Regions from separate parts of the Paenibacillus sp. FSL H8-0548 genome, predicted to be linked through region 2. Evidence: riboswitches for the same ligand, from Rfam matches in the RefSeq annotation. Region 2 holds a riboswitch; each other region holds the start of a gene.
What was found. Region 2 has a riboswitch for ZMP and ZTP ahead of MHI37_RS25090 (tetrahydrofolate dehydrogenase/cyclohydrolase catalytic domain-containing protein). Riboswitches for the same ligand answer to the same signal wherever they lie in the genome.

Region 1 (7,566 bases), 1.1 Mb from region 2:
CCTCAGCAATTTTCTTGTGCCCGTCGCTTGTATTGAAGGTCAAAGTAACCTTAGGGAACTTAGCTAGTCCAAGCTCAGCCAAACCCTCAGCAAGCAAAGTTTTTGCTTCGTCAACGTTCTCTGTGAAGAAATCATCCTTCACTTCTGTACGATAATCCTCTTTTTGACCGATAATACCTGGTGGTACAAATCCGAAGGAAGGCACTTCGCCAGCCATCGTCACGCTCTCAACAATTGCTTGACGATCAATCGCCATCGAAAGGGCTCTACGAACCTTTACGTTGTTAAAAGGAACTTCTTCTGTATTAAATTGGTAGTAGTATGAGCTTGCAATACCTTTAGTCACGATCTCATCTGGTTTCGATTCCTTAAGAACAGGAATTTGCTCAGCTGGAATTTCACCTGTTGGTTTACCTGTGTAATCAAGCTTGCCAGTCTCGTAGTTCGCAAGCTCTGTAGCCGAATCACTTAGCATCGAAAATTCTATGCTAGTAAATTTCACTTGGTCTTTCTCATAATAATATTCGTTTGGAGTGAGCTTAATGGATGTATTGTGCTGCCATGCACTCATTTTGAACGGACCATTACCGATAATAGTCGCTGCGTCAGCAGCCCAAGCTTCATTATCCTTCACCGATTGGTGAACAGGATTATAGACATAGAAAGAAGTTAGGCTCAAGAAATAAGGAGTAGGTGAATTCAGCTTAACCTCAAGCGTTTTTTCATCCAATGCCTTAATGCCTACCGCATCTGCATTCGTTGTTTTTCCTTCGTTGTAATCTTGTGCTCCAACGATGTAATAAAATTGGTATGCGTAAGTTGAGCCTGTAGCAGGATCAAGCGCACGTTTCCAAGAGTATTCGAAGTCATTAGCCGTAACGGGATCACCATTGCTCCACTTTGCATCATCACGAATTGTGAAGGTATACGTCATTCCATCCTCTGACTTTACAAAGCTTTCTGCTGTAGCCGGAACAGATTCACCATTTTCATTTTTGCGAGTCAAGCCTTCATAAATCCCTGTTGCAAGCGTACCAGAAACATTGTCTTCCATCAGTGCAGGATCCAGTGTTGAAGGCTCTGAATGGATATTCAAACGGAATGCTTTCGTTTCCGATTTACCCTCAGAAGTTTCATTATTCGCCGCACCGTTGTTGCCAGTCTCATTTTTCGGAGTACAACCTACCGCAACCATAGCAAGAATGAGTAATGCAGCAACAAAAGTAAAAGCAGACTTTCTTGTTCTCATTAAAATCCCCCGCTTCCTCTCTATTCGATTCAATAGGGGTCTATCCTCCCATTTAACCTTAGAGAATTATTATTATTAATTTTTTCACTATACATCTATGTTAATTATTTATCAATGGTATGTAAACTGTAAATTATTGTTTTATATCGCTTTAAACCGTTACACTTCACCACTTCAACGCGTTTATTCGATTAATTAATTTTACACTTCAACGCTTTCAAGCGTTTATTCATGTTATTTATTCATTATTCATAAACCACAAAATTCCAAATACATTAACTTACATTTATAGATTGAATTCTCATAATTTATATCCCTATTTTACAGATCTAAATTTCGCGATTTTTTTATTAATCCAAATCGATAAACCTATTATTTATAACGATAATCTACTATTTATACACGAATTTCTATCTTTTGAATCAACATGTAAAATTACAATATTTCACTATTGAATACCCCCTCTTTATCTTTTTACCAAGGTGAAACGGTCATCTCCATCCTTGGACGACGACAGCTGGTTTCATTCCCAGAAATATAGAGAAAGTATGGCGAAATGATATACTTTCCTATATTTTCAAAAAAGGTTATTGTGCCTTTCAGGCAAATTTATTGCCTCCGCTTGTAACGCTATTATTTTATAACGCTAATTGTTTTATGCACGGAAAAACAAAAAAACCCATTCGACAACTAGTTGTCGAATGGGTTTCCAAATCAATTTAATTAGCTATGAATTAGTAAGTCATGCCTGGATACAGTGGATATTGAGCAGTAAGGTCACGCACCATGCCGCGAGCCTTCGTCAAAACCTCTTGATCCTGTGGACTGTTTAGTACAAGAGCGATCACTTCTGCAATAACTTTCATTGCGTTCTCTTCCATGCCACGAGCTGTTGCTGCCGGCGTACCGATACGAATACCGGAGGTTACAAACGGGCTTGTAGGATCAAATGGAATCGCATTTTTGTTAACAGTAATACCAACCTCATCAAGAACATGCTCAGCAACCTTGCCTGTAATGTTCAGACTGCGCGTATCGAGCAGCATCAAGTGATTGTCTGTTCCACCGGATACGATGTTGAAGCCTTTAGCAACAAGCTCCTCAGAAAGCACTTTAGCATTTTTGACTACTTGTGTCGCATATTGCTTGAATTCCGGTTTAAGCGCTTCTCCGAAAGCAACGGCTTTTGCTGCGATAATATGCATCAAAGGGCCGCCTTGTGAGCCAGGGAATACCGCTTTGTCGATCGCCGCTGCCCAAGGCTGACGGCAAAGAATCATACCGCCGCGTGGTCCGCGAAGCGTTTTGTGAGTTGTAGTCGTTACGAAGTGTGCATGCGGTACTGGGCTTGGGTGAAGACCCGCAGCTACCAAACCAGCGATATGAGCCATATCAACCATGAACAATGCGCCTACGTCATTCGCAATTTTGCCAAGCGTTTCGAAATCGATTGTACGCGGATATGCACTTGCACCAGCAACAATCAGACGAGGACGGTGTTTGAATGCAAGTTTGCGAACCTCTTCATAATCAATCGTGAAGGAATCCTCCTGCACGCCGTAGGCTACGAAATTATAAAGCAAGCCAGAAGCGTTAACCGGGCTGCCGTGCGTCAAGTGACCGCCATGCGCCAGGTTCATACCGAGCACAGTGTCACCAGGCTTCAAGGCTGCAAGGTAAACCGCCATATTCGCTTGTGCGCCGGAGTGCGGTTGTACGTTTGCATGCTCAGCTCCGAACAGCTCTTTCGCACGATTGCGAGCGATATCCTCTACGATATCAACATGCTCACAGCCGCCGTAGAAACGTTTGCTTGGGTAACCCTCTGCATATTTGTTCGTAAGCACACTTCCCATTGCTTCCAATACAGCTTCGCTAACGATGTTCTCAGATGCGATAAGCTCGATGTTATCGCGTTGACGTCCTAGCTCAAGTCCTAGCGCTTTTAGTACCTCAGGGTCCTGCTTACGTAAATTTTCCATCTGAATATTCCTCCTCATAGTTAGAAAGCTTATATTTTCAATAAATACTTATAAAACTAATCATTAAGATTTAAACATCGTTATTCACATGAACCCGCAGATTGCTCTGCAGTAATATTCGTTTGCAGCTCGTAAACTGCGCGGGAACCGCCAATCAGCTTCGGCCTCGTGATCGCCATTGTCACATGAGCCTCGCCGATCCGGCGAACAGAAGGTCGAACGGGTACAGCAACCCGCTTCAAATGCATACCGATGAACGTATCTCCAATATCAATGCCCGCATGTGCTTGTACAGCCTCAACCAAGCAAGGAGACACCAGCTGACGATAGGCATAGGCTGCCATTGATCCGCCAGCCTTCGGAACAGGAACCGCACCTACGATCTCAAGTCCGTATCTCTCAGCGGCAGCACGCTCAATGACAAGAGCGCGATTCAAATGCTCGCAGCATTGATACATCGGCACGAAGCCAATTTCTCTGCGCACAGCATCCACGCCTGCATAAATTTGTGCAGCTGCATCGGTTGTTCCAGCTGTACCAATGTGATGCCCCAGCACCTCGCTGGTGCTTACTCCTATGACAAGCAGCTGATTTTCAGCAATGCTGCCTGCAGCTGCAAGCTCTCGAACAATCGTTTCTACCTGCTTTGCAATGACTCCAAGCTGTACGTTGCCATTTTCACTCATTGCGACGGCCTCCTGCTTAGGTATGGCATAGGTATGGACAATCTATTGCTCTTCAATTTGATTTACTTTATTTACTCTGGCAACATGACGCTCGCCGCCCGAGAACGGTGTTTCGAGCCAAATACGAATAATTTCCAAAGCGACTCCTGGACCAATAACGCGTTCTCCAAGTGCTAATACATTCGTATCATTATGCTCGCGAGTTGCTTTTGCAGAGAACATGTCATTCACTAGTGCACAGCGGATACCCCGTACTTTGTTGGCAGCAATCGACATGCCAATTCCTGTGCCGCAAATCAGTATACCGCGTTCTGCTTTGCTGCTCGTTACAAGGTCACATACGGGCAATGCATAATCTGGGTAATCAACGGATTGATCGCAGCTGCAGCCAACATCCTCGACCTCATGACCGAGCGATAAAAGAAAAGGTACGACCTCATCCTTCAAGCGGTAGCCTGCATGATCGGCACCAATGGCAATTTTCAACGTAAAAGACCTCCTTCGAAATAACACATTACAGTGCTAGTATACCTATTTTTGCAGAAAAAGACGAAAAAAGAGCATGACATGCTAATTAGCATGCTGCTCTTTGCCCAGGCGACCGGCCGTATGTTCCGATGCTCCACCGTGGTTAACCCACTTCCGTCGCCAGTTACATCGGAAACCGTATATTATTCTTTTATAATAGCCGAAGTCTTTCAAAAAATCAATCTTTATCGACATAGGCACTCGTGTATTTATCTTCTTGTCAGCTTGTCCAAAAGCTTCACCAGCGCGGCTTCGATTTCGTGTGCGCTGCTGTCATAAATAGACTGTGAGCCCCCGAACGGATCAACGATATCGAAGCTTGGAATACGCTGCTCCAGCTCAAGCAAACGGCTTCGCTCGGATGCTGACAGCTTCTGACCCAGCGCCTGCTTCATGTGAAGCTCCGAATAAAGCTGCTCCAGCTCCTCAATATCGGCAAGCACCTTTGCATCCATATTCGAATATTCCTTAAGTGTATAGGCCTTGTCCACCGCTTCCGGATACCATTGCAGCAGCCCTCGCTTATGATTGGACGTCATCGTCAAAATAAGGTCAGCCCAGCTAACGGCCTCACTTGTCAATGCTAATGAGGTGCTTTTATGCTCAATTTCCCGCTGCCTAAGCGCCTCTGCCGCATGCGACGAGACTGGCAGGCCATCAATGGTCGATATGCCAGCTGAGCGCACAGCAATAGTAACGCCCCTCAAAGCAGCCATTCGGCGAAGCATGGCTTCAGCCATTGGTGAGCGGCATGTATTGCCGGTACAAATAAATAAGATACGTTTCACACTGCCAACCCCTTTTCCACCCTCATATTTTCCTATATTTCAAGGTGAAACGGCTGTCGCCGTCCTTATGGCGGTGGCGCGTTTCATTCCGGAGAAATATAGAGAAAGTATGACGGAATGATATACTTTCCTATATTTCAAAAAATAAATAATATGCCAAAAACAAACAGAACCCCTCCGCCAATGGCTTCGCCATATTCGCCAAGGTTGCCGCTTACCTTTCGCCCGAGCAGCAAGCCAAGCACCGACATAAGTCCGCCAAGCAAGCCAATCAGCAATACCGTCACCCACATATTAGCCGAAAACATTCCAAGTGTAATACCTACCGAGAAGGAATCAATACTGACGCTAAGGGAGAGCACAAGCAAGCCCCACAACGATTGATGATCAAACGATTTTACTTCCTCCCCGCGCAGCGAGCTGTAAATCATATGCCCACCGAGCAGAACCAGCAAGATACCTGCCGCTGTCGTCGCTACTTCTCCAAGCAAGCTGCCTACGTACTGTCCGGTATATATCCCAGCTAGCGGCATGAACACATGGAACAAGGCAATAACGACTCCCAGCTTCAAAACATCCAACAAGCGTATGCCCTTCAGACCAATGCCGAGTCCAAGCGAAAATGCATCAAGTCCCAGAGCCAACGCTATAATGAGCAGCGTCAAAAACTGCCCTGCCTGCATATGTGCATCTACCACAGCCGATCTCCCCCATGTCCGCGCATAGTCTATATCCAACATATGCGGGATTAGGGACAAACATACTACTGATCATACAAGCTGTACTGCTGCGCAAAAAGCTGCTTATACGCGAATGATTCGATGACCGGCTGCTTTAACCAGCCGATTCATTAAAGCTGCGCCAATTCCATCCTCCTCGCAGCCTTCCGCCCATATCCGCTGCACACCTGCGCCATCAAATACTCGCAATGCAGCATACAGCCTCTGAGCAGCGGCATCAAGCTCCGCTTCGCTGCCCAAAGATAATAGACGATCCGCATCAAAGCTTCCAAGTCGCTCATCAAAGGCGAGAACGCCCGTTACCTCGCCGCGTGCTCTCGCCGCTGCAACCTGCTCTTGAATATAGAAGACAACTGCACCCGCCTCCCCCCGCACAAGCTCCAGCTCCCCCTGCGGAGCGTAATGCGTATATTTCATCCCCGGAGAACGAGGCGCAGACTCAGGCTCCGCTTCATTTGCGCTATCGATGCTTACATCCGGCACCGCCTGCTGCAGCGCTTCACGTGTAATTCCTCCCGGGCGCAATATACGTATCGCGTCAAGGCCAGTAAGTTCGATGACAGTTGATTCCAAGCCAACTCCCGTCTGCCCATCATCAACAACTCCGTCTATCCTGCCGTCTAAATCCTCTAGAACATGCTCTGCCAAAGTAGGGCTCGGTCTTCCCGAGCGATTGGCGCTCGGAGCTGCAATCGGACAGCCGGCTTGCGCAAGCAGAGCAAGCGCTGTTCTATGATCCGGTATTCGAATGCCTACGGTCGGCAATCCGGCGGTCACAAGCGGCGAGAGCGCCCCTGTCCGTACAGGAAGCACAATCGTAAGCGGACCCGGCCAAAAATGCTCCATAAGCACTTTCGCGAGCGGCGGATACGGAAGCACAAGCTCGTCCAATTGCTCGCGTGCCGCAATATGGACGATAAGCGGGTTGTCCGATGGACGGCCCTTTGCCGTAAATATCCGCTCAACGGCAGCCGTGCTCCTCGCATCCGCGCCAAGACCATAGACCGTCTCCGTCGGAAATGCGATAAGTCCGCCTTCTCTTAGCTGGCGAGCAGCCTCTGTGAGCTGAGTACTTAACTGCTCATCCGCTGCCTTCTTCACATGCCATATTTTAGTTATCGTCATCTCTATCATTCAATCCTTGCTATATAATTAAATTGTCCATTCTTTCGCTATTATAGCATATGCGTCCGTAAACGAGCAGAAACGACAGCCGCCCCTTCATAACTGAAGCTGCAGCTGCCGTTTCTTATGAAAATAACGATTTAATCCAGTCGATCAAGGACTTAAGCATTTCCCAGAGAAAAAACTTTGCTTCCGGTGCTTCTCCGCCAGGTGCCGCATCCTCTTTGGAAGCTTGCAGCGCGGTGGCTTTCTCCACAGCTGGATCTGCCTTCACCACTGCTGCCGATTGCACCGTATCCCCTGCGGGAGCCGCGGATGCCTCGCCACTCACAGCATCAATGAAGCATAACGGAGGAAATAGCACGCACCACCAATTTTGCCCGCCGCCTTCGCCCAAGGTAATAAGCAGCGACTCATAATCACCGGCTGGATAAACCTGATCGCCGTACATTTTCGTCGGGAATGGCA
Region 2 (7,566 bases):
ATGAAGAGGCGGGAGCTTTGAACCATGTCATTTCTCTATCATTACTTCGATCAATCAACCGGGCCTTTTTGCAATTTGTCAGATCTCGCGCCAGTGGACGCAGAGCGAATTCTGGAACAAATAAGGCTGCAGAGCAAGGGCTTTGCGAGTAAAAGATCATTAGATTACCTTGAAATTCGGCGAAGCCTTGAATTACAAGCACATGAGCTATTTATTCATAAAGGCGGCAAGCCGGTACGAGGCCTCCCTCATTACATGACCTTAGGAAGCTGTCCGTGGCTGCTCGATTGGTACCCTAACGGCAGAGAGCTTCAAATCGCGTTAGCGGAGTTTGATCCGAATACCATCAGCTTTACTTACGGCGATTTGTTTCCTACTATGCGCTATAATGACGGCAAGACATATCGGGGTCAGATATATACGGCGGGTGAGATTTGGGATGTAATACACAAGTTCGGCTGGCCTCAAGAGTGGAATTCCAATGGTGATCAAGGGCCGGAACGATACATCGAAGTTCAAATTTGGGATGACAGGCCCTTGCACAAATACAGAACGGATTTTCTCGCGGAATCGCAGCATACATAGAACTAGGCTATTTTCAAAAAAAATCCGGCTCGGCGTCTTATGACACCGGTGCCGGATTATTATCGTTATAACTCTAGTGAATACTGCCTTTACTGAAGCCGCCGCCCATGACATCCGACACATGCTCAATGGCAATAAATGCCTTCTCGTCGATGGATTGCACGATGGATTTAAGCTTTGCCAGCTCCAGACGAGAAACGACGCAATAAATCATCTGCGTTTCCTCTTTCGAGTAGCCCCCGCGCGCGTGAATAAAGGTTGTCGACCTGCCTAATCGATCGATAATTGCCTGTGAAATTTCCTCGAACTCACTTGAAATAATAGTGACTGATTTCGATTCATCAAGTCCCTCTACAACGATATCGATCAGTTTAATCGCAATATAGTATGTGAACATCGAATACATTGCTGAATCCCATTCAAACACAAAACCCGCGATAACAAAAATAACTACATTAAAAATCATAATAATTTGTCCGACAGGCATACGAAGCTTCTTCGAGACTAGAATCGATACGATTTCCACACCATCCAGCGAGCCTCCGAAACGAATAACCAGACCCACACCTGCTCCCAAAATAAGACCGCCGAACAATACAGCGAGCAGCTTCTCCTCTGTGAATGCATGTACATGATGGAGGAATGATGTCGTCACAGACATTACGATGATGCCATACAGCGTGGATATTGCAAATGTTTTCCCAATTTGCTTATAGCCAAGAATAAGAAAAGGCACGTTCACGATAAATAAATATACACTCAGAGGGAGAGGAGTTAAATGAGCCAACATAATAGAAATACCGGCGATGCCCCCGTCGATAACATTGTTCGGCACAAGAAACAATTCCAAGGCAAGACCCATAAGAATTGAACCAATCGAAATGAATATAAACCGTTTAAAAATTTCTAAAGTCGATAACCCTCTATGTGCCTTCGCCAACAGCCTTACCTCCGTTTTTTCTGAATCTCTCTTTTGACTTTAGCACAAAAATGGCACTTTTTCAAAAAAAGTGTGCATTTCAGCTATATGTTTTGGCAGAGAAAACTGTTCTCCCCTCCTAAAACAACACTAAACCTCACATATAAAAGAGCGGTTTCCGCTTAAAATGGTACTAAAAGGAATTTAAACCACTCAAAAACTAGATTGATAACATAGATATGTCATATATGAGACCTCACAAGACATAAAAGACTCATACCGGAATAAATGCGGCATGAGTCTTTGAATTTCTCTATTTTAGTCCACGTAGCCTGCTAGTCCCTTATCCATAAGGTAGTCCATCTCTGCATCCAAAATAGCTTCAACGACTAGCTCGTTCGATTTAACATCTGGACGACTGAGTACATAATCAACCAATTCGTCTCCATCAATGTCGACCTCACCGTTCTTATCTTCCTTCGCATCATTGATGAAGGCATGCTCATGCTTCAATACAAGCTTGATCAGCTGCTCATCCGCACTCGTCTTGTTTGCAATGTATTGCAATTGCTCTTGCTCGTTCAATTGTTCACTCATCGTTAGTCATCTCCTAGTTCAATTGCTCGTACCATTATACCACATTCATTTCATCTTTATTAGGTAGAGAAGCTAAGCATTTTGTAAAAAATGGAACCCAATTTTTGAGAGTACTCGTTTTCTCTCTCTTTTATTGTTAAAATAAGAGAAGCATCTCAAAGCTGTGCGTAACTGGCGGAGCATGGGGAACCATGAGGAAGCGCGCAGAATATTAGCCGTACGCCTGGGCAAAGGTAAGGGGGATATATCCCCCTTGCCTTTTTATGTTTTTCGACGACCATTCGAAGGAGCTGGGGTAAAAGATGACAGACAAATTGATTTTGGACGGTGCACGTGTAGCAGAGTCGATCAAGGATGAACTCAAAGCTAAAATTGAAGCATTAAGTGCTCAGGGTATCATCCCCTGCTTAGCAACGATTCTCATAGGAGAAGATCCAGCCTCTGAAACCTATGTACGAATGAAAGGCAACGCCTGCAAACGGCTTGGCATCACATCAAGGCGCATTCATTTGGATAAAGCTACCTCGACTGAGGAGCTAATTGCTGTCATTTCACAGCTCAACGAAGATCCGCTCGTTCATGGCATCCTATTGCAGCATCCCGTACCGCATCAAATTGATGAGCGAGCTGCTTTTGAAGCGATAAGCATTCACAAGGACGTCGACGGCGTTACGGCACTAGGCTTTGCTCAAAATGCTTTTGGCTATGCTGACTATCCATCCTGTACGCCAGCCGCTATAATGGCTATCCTTGATTATTATCGCATCCCGATTGAAGGCAAGCACGCTGTCATCATTGGACGAAGCCCCATTCTCGGCAAGCCTGTATCTCTAATGCTGCTTAACCGCAACGCTACGGTCACAATCTGCCATTCGAAAACTTTGAATTTAGCAGATATGGTCGGGCTCGCAGATATCATCGTCGCCGCTGTTGGCAAGCCAAAGTTCATACAAGGGAACTGGCTACGCTCAGGAGCAGTTGTCCTAGACGCCGGCTACAATGCTGGGAACGTTGGCGATGTAGATTATGAGGCTTGCTTGCTTAAAGCCAGCGCTATAACCCCCGTGCCGGCAGGTGTCGGCCCAGTCACGATCGCGATGCTGCTCAAACATACAGTCGCCGCCGCAGAAAAACTAGCACTGCACTAGAGTAATCTAGCGCTTCAATTCACTCTTCCACCGCAAATTCACGCTCTTCAATATAAAAAACGTCCCTAACCACTCTTTACGGGTGGAAAGGGACGCCTCAGGTTATTTATATGCGCGCATTATTCATATGATCCAAAGCTGCCAAAATAAGTGCAACCACCTCTGCTCTTGTTGCATTTACTTGTGGCGCAAAACGATTGTTTCCTACTCCTCCAACAAGTCCGGCAGACTGTGCAGCAGCAATAGATGGTTTTGCCCATGCCGGAATGTCACTTGTATCCGCGAATGATGGCTTCGCATTCGGATCAACCTTGATGCCGAGTGCACGAACCAGCATAACGGTCATTTCAGTGCGTGTTAGCTTATTGGATGGCCTCAGCGTGTTATCCTCGTAGCCTGCTATCACCTTATCCTCGATAAGCTGCGCAAAGAAGGAGCGCGCCCAAGCTGGAACCTGATCGGCATCAGCAAAATTAAGCGTACCCGCTGTCGATTCAAGCTTAAATGCTCTGCCCATCATCGTTATAAACTCTGCTCTTGTCGCGTTATCCTTAGGATGGAAAGTGCCATCTCCATAACCGCTAACAATGCCCAGCTTTACAGCTGCTTCAATCGCTTGTGCTGCCCAGTGATTGCCAACATCGCTAAACTTCGGCGACGAACCTTCGTTACCGCCTGGTGTCGGTGTCGGAACCGGCGTTGGCGTCGGTGTTGGTGTTGAAGTCGGAGGCGACGTTGGCGCTGGCGTCGGTGTTGGTGTTGTTCCACCATCTGGAATCGGACTGCCCTTCAAATCAACGATTCGACCTTCAACAGCCGATGTTGCTGCCGTGATTGCACCAAGCTTCTGAATATAGTTTGTAAACACCTCATAGTCCGGCAAATACAGTAGGTTTACGCGCCCTTCATTATACGCCTTCTCAAGAGAAGCGTAGAAGTCTCCGCCTTTGGCTGTAAATGCATTTGTCGCTACTTCATAGGTCTTATTCATATCCAGTGGCACATAGCTGCTGCCGCTTTTCACCTGAATACGAATGATCCGCTCATTGACCGGCTTCGTTGAATCATAATCAAATCTCATCCCTGCAATATGCGGGAAGCGGCCATCCTTGGTCGTAGTAATGGTAGAAACGCCGTTCTCCATTGCATCCTTAATTTCTTGCCCGGTTAAAGTGATCGTAACCAGATCATTATTGAATGGAAGCACAGTCAATACTTCCCCTTGTGTAATCGGGCCTGCGTTAATAGAGTCGCGGATACCACCGCCATTTTGCAGTGCGATAACAGCATTTGTACCCGCTGCTTTTGCTGCATAAAGCATACCATCAGCGATCAGATTGCCGAGGTTCGTTTCCATAGAGCGCACATCAGCACGAACGCCGTTCAATACTACTTCTGTATTCCCGACCTCAAGATTCGATAGCTCCTGAATGCCCGGCTTATAGTCTGTTTCAAGCATAATCTTGGCTTCCGCGTCCTCTGCAAAGTTATACACATCGCCAGTTTTCCCATCGACCGAGATCAATTGCTCGTTCCATCTAGTCAGAATGCCTGCTTTGTTGAACATAACTTCCAGCTTGCCGAGGAACAGTCCTTTTTCTCCTGTTTGTACGATTAGCTTCGGCGCATCTAGATCTGTATGGTCGACTACAGCTTGATCCAGCTGCGTGTGGCTGTGGCCCCCAACAATAATATCAATGCCTTTTACCGCTTTAGCTAGCTCAAGATCCGCATCATAACCAAGATGCGAAAGCACCACAATTTTATTTATGCCTTCCTTCTCCAGCATTGCTGTTGTTGCCAACGCCTTAACAATGGCATTATCGAATGTGACATCGCCCGGAGAAGCTATATTTGCGGTATCCTCCGTAGTTAAACCAAACAATCCGATGTTTTCGCCATCCACCTGCATAACAATCGCAGGATAAATCGTTGCATCCTTGGCATCATAGCTAATTTCGTCCTTGAACATCGCGTTCAAAATCTCATCCTTCGAGAAATTCACGTTGGACGATACGAACGGGAACTTCGCATTGCCAATAAAGTCTGCCAGCACGCCGGAGTTTTTATCAAACTCATGATTGCCGAAGGTCATCGCATCGTAGCCAACCAAGTTCATAAACGCAAGATCCGCTTGCCCCAAATATTTGTTGAAATACAGCGTACCCGAGAATACATCTCCTGCATCAACCAAAATCGGATTCGTCGAGCTTGCTTTCGTTTCCTTAATCGCAGTAACACGGCGAAGAACGTTGTTTGGCGAGTTGGTTGTATCCAAATTCGCATGTGTATCATTCGTATGCAAAATCGTGAGCGGATAAAGAGCATCCTCCTTAGCTGACAAATCCAGCTGCGCTAAAAGCGGATCATGATCGCTCACTCTACCTTGTTGAGTAGAGAAATCCGCATTGACATGAACAACGTCAATTTCTGCATTGACGCCAGCAGCGTTATCTACCAAAATATGATCCAGCGTTTGTGAATTGCCATCATAAATGTAGGAGTAACGTTCAGCAACTGGCAGCGTATCAACCAGATTAGTCAATTCCGCGCCCTTCAGCTTGTTCAGCGTACCGGAGAATTGGAAATCATTAAAGTCTCCCAATACAACGACACTTGCTTCAGGAGCCTTCGTCGTCAATTCCTTAACGAAGCTGTTAACAGCTTCCGCTTGCTTCGCACGCTGCACTTCGCTGCTGCGTACAACAGGTTGAATATCGCCCCAAGGCTTGCCGTCTCCGCCTTTAGAGTTCAAATGATTAGCAATAGCAACGACACGTTTTCCTTGGAAAACAAATTCTGCTACGAGCGGCTTGCGGGAGGAAGCGAATGTAGAAGCGTCCGCAGAACCAATCCGTCCAGGATTTTGAGTCAGTCCACCGACTGCATTTACTTTAATCGTAGAGGCAAAGTCGCCTTCGCTGCCTTCAGCAAGATCTACCCTGTCCGGATTATACAAGAAGCCAACTCGAATATTGCCTCCAGGCGCTCCGCCATCCTTATTATTCTCAGGTGCTATATCCGTGTAAGCGTAAGTGGGACCGCCCTTCGCTTTAATCGCGTCGATCAGCGCTTTGAAGCTTTGAGCAGCATCCGTATTTCCGGAATCCGTCCCCCCGTCATTATCTTGAACCTCCATCAACCCGATAATGTCCGGCTTCTTCATGTTCGTTACAATAATTGAAGCAATTTTGTCAGCCTTATCCGTTTCCGCTGCGTTGAAATTTTCCACGTTAAAGGTAGCGATGGTCAGCTTGCTTGGGTCCGGGACAAGCGTCGTTACCTTCTGCGTATTTGTACCGCGGATAATAGCAGGCAGAGTTTCCGTTGGCATCAGCTTGTACAGATCGCTTGCGTACTGAATCACACCAACGATATTGCCGTCAAAAGCATCGCCTGTTTTTATCTCGACACCGGCTGGTTTAGCGCCAATAAATAGCTTCTGCGGATTAAGGCTGCTGTCTGTCTCATTCAAACCATCGCCCTGCAGCACAATGCCGCCAGCAGCCGTTTTAATTGGATTATTCGCACCATTGTCAATCGTAACCGGAGTTACCGCATTGGCATAAGGTCCTGTTATGGTTGGATTATCTAGCTCTACTCGCATACTCTCTAAGCTCTCGAAAAAATCAATCGCATCGATAGCTGGATTAAACTCGCCAAAGCTGTCCGTATCGATCAGATTCGGGATCATGCGGCCGCCTTTTCCAATAAGGATCGCAGCAGGCAGCTCGTTGTTGCTCGATAGCTTATTAATCGTCGTTGCATTAATTTGAGTAACCGTCAGCGATGGGCTGTTTCCATATTCCTGAACCGTTCCCGTTACCGAAACCCCGTCCTTCACAACAAAGCCATGAGCCTGCTTATAAACCTGAATAGCTTCAGAAGTATTCGAATTGTTATCGTTCTCAGCATCAGGCATCTGCATATAGAAGGTATCTGCACTTGCCGAAGTGATAATGCCTGTCACATTCGACACCTGCACATTAATATAAATTGATTTATGCGCTTCACCTTGAATGCTATGAATCGCTATGCCGTCCGTGTTTTCCAGTACCTTGTAAGTGAAGCTGGATACTTCGCTGGTCACACCGCCAGCGGTTACAACCGCCTTAATGACCGTATCTGCTTGGACGACAATTGGTGAGGTGTAGATCGTGCCTGCTGAAGCCGTTGGATTCGTTCCATCCGTCGTATAACGAATGACGCCGCCTTCTGCAAGCGTGCTTAACGCAACCGAGCCTCCGGCGTTAATGCCGCCAGACGGAATACTCGCCTGAACAGCTAAACGCTTCGCAACAATATCAAGTGCATGGC
Region 3 (7,566 bases), 1.9 Mb from region 2:
ATTTCGTTGCTGAATGCAGCACAATATCTGCTCCAAGCGCAATCGGGTTTTGCCAGTACGGTGTACTAAACGTATTATCGACGATAAACAGCAGCTTCCTATGCTTTGCCCATTCGCTGATTTTGGCAATGTCAGTTACTTTCAGCAGCGGATTCGTAGGCGTTTCCACAAACAGTGCCTTCGTGTTCGGCCGAAGCGCCTTGTCGAGCTCTTCTTGCTTGGTTGTATCGATGAAGGTTACCTCGATGCCAAGGCGGCTCAGTACCCTCGTCACGATACGATACGTCCCCCCATACACATCATCCGTTAAGATAATATGATCACCTGAGCTTAACAGAGAAAATACGGCATGGATGGCCGCCATCCCCGAGCTGAATGCAAATCCTCTTACGCCTTCCTCCAATTCCGCTACATACCTCTCAAGTGCATGACGAGTTGGGTTTCCGGTGCGTGAATACTCATAGCCCTTATGAACGCCGATATCATCCTGCTTATAGGTGCTGACCTGATAAATGGGTATGCTTACCGCACCTGTATGCGGATCAAAGGGATTACCCCCATGGATTAGCTTTGTTTTTCTGCGCAGCTTAAACACCCCCGCCATAAATTTGTTTACTTAAGTAGCGCTCGCTGCCATCGGGAAAAATAGTTACAATTCGGCTGCCAGGCTTTGCACCATGTGCCTCAATCAATGCAGCATGCAGAGCAGCTCCAGATGAGCTGCCTACCAGCATACCTTCGAGCTGCGCCAGCTCCCCCACTCTAGTAAAGGCATCCTCATCCTTAATCGTATGAATGGCATCGAAGTAAGTGCTGTCCATAAATGGAGCCAGCTTCTCAACGCCGATTCCCTCCGTCCGATGCGGACCTGGCGCACCGCCGCCAATAATCGAGCCCTCTGGTTCAACAATGACCGTCTTTATATTTGGATTCTGCTCCTTCAAATAGATCGCCGTGCCCATAAAGGTTCCACCCGACCCCGCTCCAGCTACAAACACATCAAGCTCACCGGCCAAATCATGCCAAAGCTCAGGACCGAGTGTTTTATAGTAGGTTAACGGGTTAACAGCGTTTGTGAACTGCCTCGGTGAATACGCCCCAGGTATTTCCCTCACAAGCTCTTCAGCCTTCTGAATGGCACCGGTAATACCAAGCTCTGAATCCGTATTGACAATTTTCGCGCCAAGTGCCCGCATAAGCTGCTGCTTCTCCACACTGAATTTCTCTGGGACGACAAATATCGTCGATATGCCCCGCCCAATTGCAGCCAAAGCAAGTCCTATCCCCGTATTCCCGGCGGTAGCCTCAATAACAGTGCCTCCCGGCTGCAGCTGTCCGCTTGCTAGTGCATCGTTCAGAAGCTCCACGCCAAGCCGATCCTTGACACTGCCCCCTGGATTTTTATATTCAAGCTTTGCATAAAGTTGTACTCCTTCCGGCAGCGCAAACCCCTTAAGCTCAACTAGAGGTGTATTGCCAATAAGCCCGTGGACATTTTGATACTTAGCCATCTGTTGTCCCTCCCACGATATCCTATTCCTCTCATGCTCATTCATGGCTAGCCCTTTACCCTTCATCATATGAAACGGCCATGCTTCGTGCTCATGCCTCGGCCCTTCCGAATAGTGTTATTAAGCAGTTGTTGCTTGTCATTCATTCCTAAAAATACAGCAAATCATTTCTATCGCTTTATACAATATTTCAATTATAAACAACTATTCCGATATGTTATCATGACTTTATATCCTCAATCTATTCGGAAATGAGTAAATATGTTAATCATAGGAGGCTGAATGTTGTCAGCAGAACTAACCGAAAAACGGAGTGAGCCACTTTATGCCAAAGCATCATTTTGGCCTGCGCTGGCGACGCTCTTTTTTGGCTCATTTGTAGGCATGTACCATGTCGTTTCACTCAATGTATCCCTGCCAGGTTTTATGGGCATTTTTCATACCGATTTGGGGAAGGTGCAATGGATTATTACAGGCTTCTCGCTTGCCTGCGGCGTAATAGCTCCCGCCAGCGGCTATGCAGGGGATCGATTCGGAGGAAAACAGGTCTTTCTCTTTTGTCTAGCCGGCATTACGATTACGTCCGTCTTATGTGCCTTATCATGGAATATCTATGCGCTTATCGCTTTTCGTATTTTACAAGGTATTTTCTGCGGACTCATTCAGCCCGTATCACTTGCTTTAATCTACCGAACAGTCCCGCCTGATAAACAGCCGCTGGCTGTGAGCATATGGTCGTTCTCGACCATTCTTGAAACGGCGCTGGCTCCTTCTGTAAGTGGCTGGCTGCAGGGCTATGATTGGCACCTTATTTTTCTAGTGACCGTACCGATTGGCATTTTGGCCCTAATTATTGGCCATCGCATTCTTCCATCCAGTCCTATAAACAAAGAGACTAGGCTTGACCGTATAGGACTTGCGCTCGCTGCTCTTGGCAGCCTGTCACTCCTGCTGCTGTTTGGAAATATATATGCTTGGGGCTGGCATTCGGCAGCTTTTTGGCTATGCCTGACTGTTGGTTTAAGCAGTGCAGTTCTGTTTGTTATCCATCAATTGCGGACAGAGGCGCCCTTGCTCCAGCTTCGCTTGTTTCGCAATCGGACATTTACGGTAAGCTTAATTATTTCGCTTATTCTCTCTGTTGCGCTTTATTCAGGTATTTACTTTGTTCCTTTATATTTGGCAGAAATCCACTCACTCAGCTCCTTTCATATCGGCCTTCTGTTCTTGCCGGGAGCTGTTTGCTTAACCTGTGCCACCTTCTTCTCCGGTCGCTACTATTATAAGCTTGGCCCTGCGGTGCTAGCCCTTGTTGGCGGTTCTATTCTTATTATTACAACGTATCTGTTCAGCAGGCTGCAAATAAGCACAAGCCTGCTGACCATAATGATTATTCTCGCTATTCGCAATACAGGAACGGGCCTGGCGCTGACGCCCGTGACCAATGCCGGGATGATGGCGATTCCAAAGGAGCTGTCCGGTCACGCCTCCGCGCTCATTAACTGGCTGAGACAAATCTTCAGCGCGATGGCGCTCGGCTTGTTTACATCGTTATTTTATGCCCGGCTGGCTGTTCATCAGGCTCGGATTGGCGAAAGCCCCGCTGATTATAAAGCAGCCTATACGCTCGGTATTAATGATGCCTTCTTATTCTCAGCTATTATTATTGTGTCTGCGCTGCCGCTTTCTTTGCTGCTTCGCAAGCCGGCAGCTGGCAGCGCAAAGAAGACTAAGGCTGAGGCCTTTCAACCGGACAGTTGATAGAAAGCTCAGTCTTCGCATAAGCGCCCAGAAAATGGCATGCTTCATTGTCCTATTCAGCGCGCTCCACTTGCTTCCATTCTCCCGGTATTTGGACGCATAGGCAGCCTCATTTTTCATTGAGTATGACAAAGTATTACTTTGTAATATCATGAGTTATAGGCGAGCACGCCTAAAAAAGCTTTGATTTATTTGAATATTCTCAATATAATAAAGTAAATATTTGGTATGTGTAACTGGCGCTAACGTGGAGAACCACGAGGAAGCACATATTCATACTGTCGTACGCCTGGGCAAAGTGTTTGATCATAGATCAAATGCTTTTTTTATTTTATAACATGGAAGGGCCGGTGCTTAAGATGAAGATGGCTTTCATTCTGTTTGATCAAATGACTACTTTAGATTTTGTTGGGTTTTATGAATCGGTAACGCGGCTCGGGATTGTAACAGCAAATGAGAACATATCGTGGGATTTTTGTTCAAACAAGGATCAAATTACGGATGATCGAGGCTTGACGATTAAAATCAATCATGTTTACCCTGACCTATCAGGTTATGATGTTGTATTTATTCCCGGCGGTATGGCAACAAGGCAGCTTCGATATGATGCTGAATTTATATCATGGATTCAAACAGCGCGTGATGTCCAGTATCAGGTGTCGGTCTGTACCGGAGCTTTAATTTGGGGTGCTGCTGGTTTTTTAAAGGACAAAAGAGCGACAACAAATCCTTCTGCCTATGAGCTGCTAGAGCCCTATTGCTCTGAGGTCGTTAAAGAACGTTACGTAAGAGATGGGAACGTATTCACAGGCGGAGGAGTTTCGGCTTCGATTGATTTAGGTCTATTTTTCATAGAGTCTATTACGAGTGGCGACGTGGCTAGGCAGGTGCAAGAAAAAATGGACTATCCCTATTATAAAGCTGGGGGTTAATAGGTGAGGCTGCTCCAAAAGTGGTATGCTCACTAATAACATAGCTCGCTATTAGTGAAGAAAATTTCAAAAAATAGCGGTGCAGGAGTTAATTCCTGTACCGCCAATAATTTCACCTCATAAGCGCATATATGTGCTTATCGTGCAAGAATGCCCGCTCTCTGTGGCATTAAGCGCCTATGTGTGCTTATCGGCACGATGTGACCATCTCCCGCCAATAATTTCGCCTCATAAGCACATATATGTGCTTATCGTGCAAGAATGCCCGCTGCTCTATCGCATTAAGCACCTATGTGTGCTTATCGACACGATGTAACCATCTCCCGCCAATAATTTCGCCTCATAAGCACATATATGTGCTTATCGTGCAAGAATGCCCGCTGCTCTATCGCATTAAGCACCTATGTGTGCTTATCGGCACGATGTGACCATCTCCCGCCAATAATTTCGCCTCATAAGCACATATATGTGCTTATCGTGCAAGAATGCCCGCTGCTCTATCGCATTAAGCACCTATGTGTGCTTATCGGCACGATGTGACCATCTCCCGCCAATAATTTCACCTCATAAGCGCATATATGTGCTTATTGTGCAAGAATGCTCGCTGCTCTATCGCATTAAGCACCTATGTGTGCTTATCGGCACGATATGACCATGTCCCGCCAATAATTCCACCTCATAAGCGCATATGTGTGCTTATCGTGCAAGAATGCCCGCTGCTCTAGGGCATTAAGCACCTATGTGTGCTTATCGATTGAATTGGTTCATTTATGCAATAAATAGCCTATTATAGTCCCATATTCGTTGTTTTAGAGCTAATTCTACTGCAGGATTACATTGTAGACATCTGAAATCTCCCTCATGTGAGGTTTTTATTGTAAGAAGTGCAGTCTAGGTGGGGTATAGATATCAAACTTATACTTGCCTCTATACTTTAAAAAAAGAGAGGCTAAGCGCCTCTCCCTACCCTTGACTTATTGCAATCATCCTTATAATTTTTCCTCAATTTCAGCCTTTAACCGCTGCACAACCTCAAGCACCGCTTGCGTTCCGAGGTCGCCTTCGCCGCGTTTCCTAATAGCAGCTGTATGCGCATTTTTCTCATTCTCACCCAGCACCAGCGTATAAGGAACCTTGCTCAGTCCCGCCTCGCGGATCTTGTAGCCCAGCTTCTCATTCCGAGTATCCACCTGCGTACGAATGCCGGCTTCTGCCAGCTCTTGCTTCACCTGCAAAGCATAATCGATATACTTCTCCGAAACGGGCAGAAGCTTCACTTGAACGGGAGCGAGCCACAGCGGAAATGCTCCGGCATAATGCTCTGTAATAATACCGATGAAACGGTCGATCGATCCATAAACCGCGCGGTGAATAATGACCGGCCGATGCTTCTGATTATCCTCGCCAATGTAGGATAAGTCGAACTTCTCCGGCATTTGGAAGTCCAGCTGAATCGTTCCGCACTGCCAGCTGCGTCCAAGCGCATCGAGAATATGGAAGTCGATTTTCGGTCCGTAAAATGCACCATCGCCTTCATTTACACGATATTGAATATTTCGGCTGTCCAGCACGCTCCGCAGCGATTGCTCCGCTTGATCCCACAGCTCCTCTGAACCCATGGAATCCTCCGGTCTTGTCGACAGCTCAATCCGAAAGGCAAAGCCGAATACGGCATAAATATGATCGATCAATGCGATCGCGCGGCTTATCTCCTCTTCAATCTGGTCGGGTCTGACGAAGAGATGGGCATCATCCTGACAGAATGTACGAACACGCATCATGCCATTTAGCGCTCCCGAGTATTCATGGCGATGCACCTGACCGAATTCCGACATTCGAATCGGCAGATCCCTGTAAGAGTGCAGACTATTTTTGAAAATGAGCATATGCCCTGGGCAGTTCATTGGCTTGAGCGCATATGACGTATCGTCAACATCTGTAAAATACATGTTCTCTTTATAGTGATCCCAGTGCCCTGACTGCTCCCATAGCCGCCTATTCATCATGAACGGCGTACGTACTTCCTCATAATCCCGCTGCCGTTGAAGCTCGCGGATCAGACTCTCCAGCTCTGTACGAATCGTCATTCCGTTCGGCAAATAAAACGGCATGCCTGGCGCTTCCTCGGAGAACATGAACAGCTCCAGCTCCTTGCCGAGCTTGCGGTGATCGCGCTTCTTCGCTTCCTCAAGCAGCTGCAAATGCTCCTCCAGTTGCGCCTTCTTAGGGAAGGATGTGCCGTATATTCGCTGCAGCATTTGATTGTCCGAATTGCCGCGCCAATACGCGCCGGCTACATTTTGCAGCTTAAACGCTTTAATTCGTCCTGTTGAAGGCAAATGCGGACCACGGCAAAGGTCCACAAACTCGCCTTGCTCATAAAGCGTAATGACAGCGTCCTCCGGCAAATCACGGATCAGCTCCAGCTTGAGCGGCTCCTCCAGCTGCGCAAACAGTGCTGTCGCCTCCTCCCGGCTTACTTCCCGGCGCTCGATGGGCAAATTCTCTTGTATAATCCTGCTCATTTCTGCTTCGATAGCAGTAAGATCATCGCTTGATAACGGCTTCTCAATATCGATGTCATAATAGAAACCATCTTCAATGACAGGGCCGATTGCCAGCTTCACTGCTTTGTCTCCGTAAATTCGCTTAAGTGCTTGCGCCATAACATGTGCTGTACTATGACGGTAAACTTCAAGTCCCGCAGCCTCATCCAGCGTTACGATCTCTACTTGGCTGCTCGCATTTAGGGCATAATTCAAATCGACCAGCTTGCCGTCAACCTTGCCTGCCACTGCGTTTTTGCTTAGTCCCATGCTGATGGATTCCGCGATTTGCTGTGGTGTGGTACCGCTCTGATACTCCTTAACTGTTCCATCTGGTAATGTAATTTCAATACTCATATTGCAGCCTCCGATCGAATTAGTTGAACGCAAAAAAAACACATCTCTCCCGTAAAGGGACGAGTGCGTTCAGCTCGTGGTTCCACCCTCATTCGATCTGCTGCTTTATATCACTGGCTGAACGCCAGATCCGTAAGCTAGAGCAAGATCCTTATTGAGCATCCGGTAACGGGGATGAAACGGTGTTATGTACAACCGTCCGAGCAAATAAGCAACGGGTTCCATAACACGGCTGCAAAGGGGTAATTACACATTCGGTTGCTGGAGAAGCTCTCAGCTTTCGCCTCTCTCTCTGGACAGCCCGCTTAAGGTAATCGTGTCTTTGGTCAAAGCCTATTTCTGGGTAAATTGTAATCCGAACCTGCCGAGAAGTCAACCTTGGCGAATCCCCGCTTTACACCGTTGAAGAACGCTCATGCAGGAAATCAGAAGGCGAGCTTCCCGTGCTGCGCTTGAATA

Region 1: it holds a riboswitch for ZMP and ZTP, as region 2 does, so the genes downstream of both, rpiB (ribose 5-phosphate isomerase B) here and MHI37_RS25090 (tetrahydrofolate dehydrogenase/cyclohydrolase catalytic domain-containing protein) in region 2, are expected to answer to the same signal.
Region 3: it holds a riboswitch for ZMP and ZTP, as region 2 does, so the genes downstream of both, MHI37_RS01655 (DJ-1/PfpI family protein) here and MHI37_RS25090 (tetrahydrofolate dehydrogenase/cyclohydrolase catalytic domain-containing protein) in region 2, are expected to answer to the same signal.

Annotation. Positions count from the first base shown of each region.
Region 1 covers NZ_CP152049.1:6,947,070-6,954,635, forward strand. The annotation lists gene MHI37_RS29290 (peptide ABC transporter substrate-binding protein) at 1-1,249, opposite strand, end outside; gene glyA (serine hydroxymethyltransferase) at 1,984-3,231, opposite strand; gene MHI37_RS29300 (TIGR01440 family protein) at 3,312-3,917, opposite strand; gene rpiB (ribose 5-phosphate isomerase B) at 3,960-4,403, opposite strand; ZMP/ZTP riboswitch at 4,502-4,583, opposite strand; gene MHI37_RS29310 (low molecular weight protein arginine phosphatase) at 4,655-5,233, opposite strand; gene MHI37_RS29315 (manganese efflux pump MntP family protein) at 5,371-5,916, opposite strand; gene MHI37_RS29320 (L-threonylcarbamoyladenylate synthase) at 6,037-7,098, opposite strand; gene spoIIR (stage II sporulation protein R) at 7,223-7,566, opposite strand, start outside.
Region 2 covers NZ_CP152049.1:5,845,826-5,853,391, forward strand. The annotation lists gene MHI37_RS25075 (hypothetical protein) at 25-585, shown strand; gene MHI37_RS25080 (YitT family protein) at 659-1,525, opposite strand; gene MHI37_RS25085 (hypothetical protein) at 1,823-2,101, opposite strand; ZMP/ZTP riboswitch at 2,259-2,337, shown strand; gene MHI37_RS25090 (tetrahydrofolate dehydrogenase/cyclohydrolase catalytic domain-containing protein) at 2,404-3,249, shown strand; gene MHI37_RS25095 (5'-nucleotidase C-terminal domain-containing protein) at 3,356-7,566, opposite strand, start outside.
Region 3 covers NZ_CP152049.1:355,861-363,426, reverse strand. The annotation lists gene MHI37_RS01670 (bifunctional cystathionine gamma-lyase/homocysteine desulfhydrase) at 1-586, opposite strand, end outside; gene MHI37_RS01665 (cysteine synthase family protein) at 588-1,511, opposite strand; gene MHI37_RS01660 (MDR family MFS transporter) at 1,794-3,272, shown strand; ZMP/ZTP riboswitch at 3,495-3,574, shown strand; gene MHI37_RS01655 (DJ-1/PfpI family protein) at 3,632-4,204, shown strand; gene thrS (threonine--tRNA ligase) at 5,194-7,107, opposite strand; gene MHI37_RS01645 (AraC family transcriptional regulator) at 7,502-7,566, opposite strand, start outside.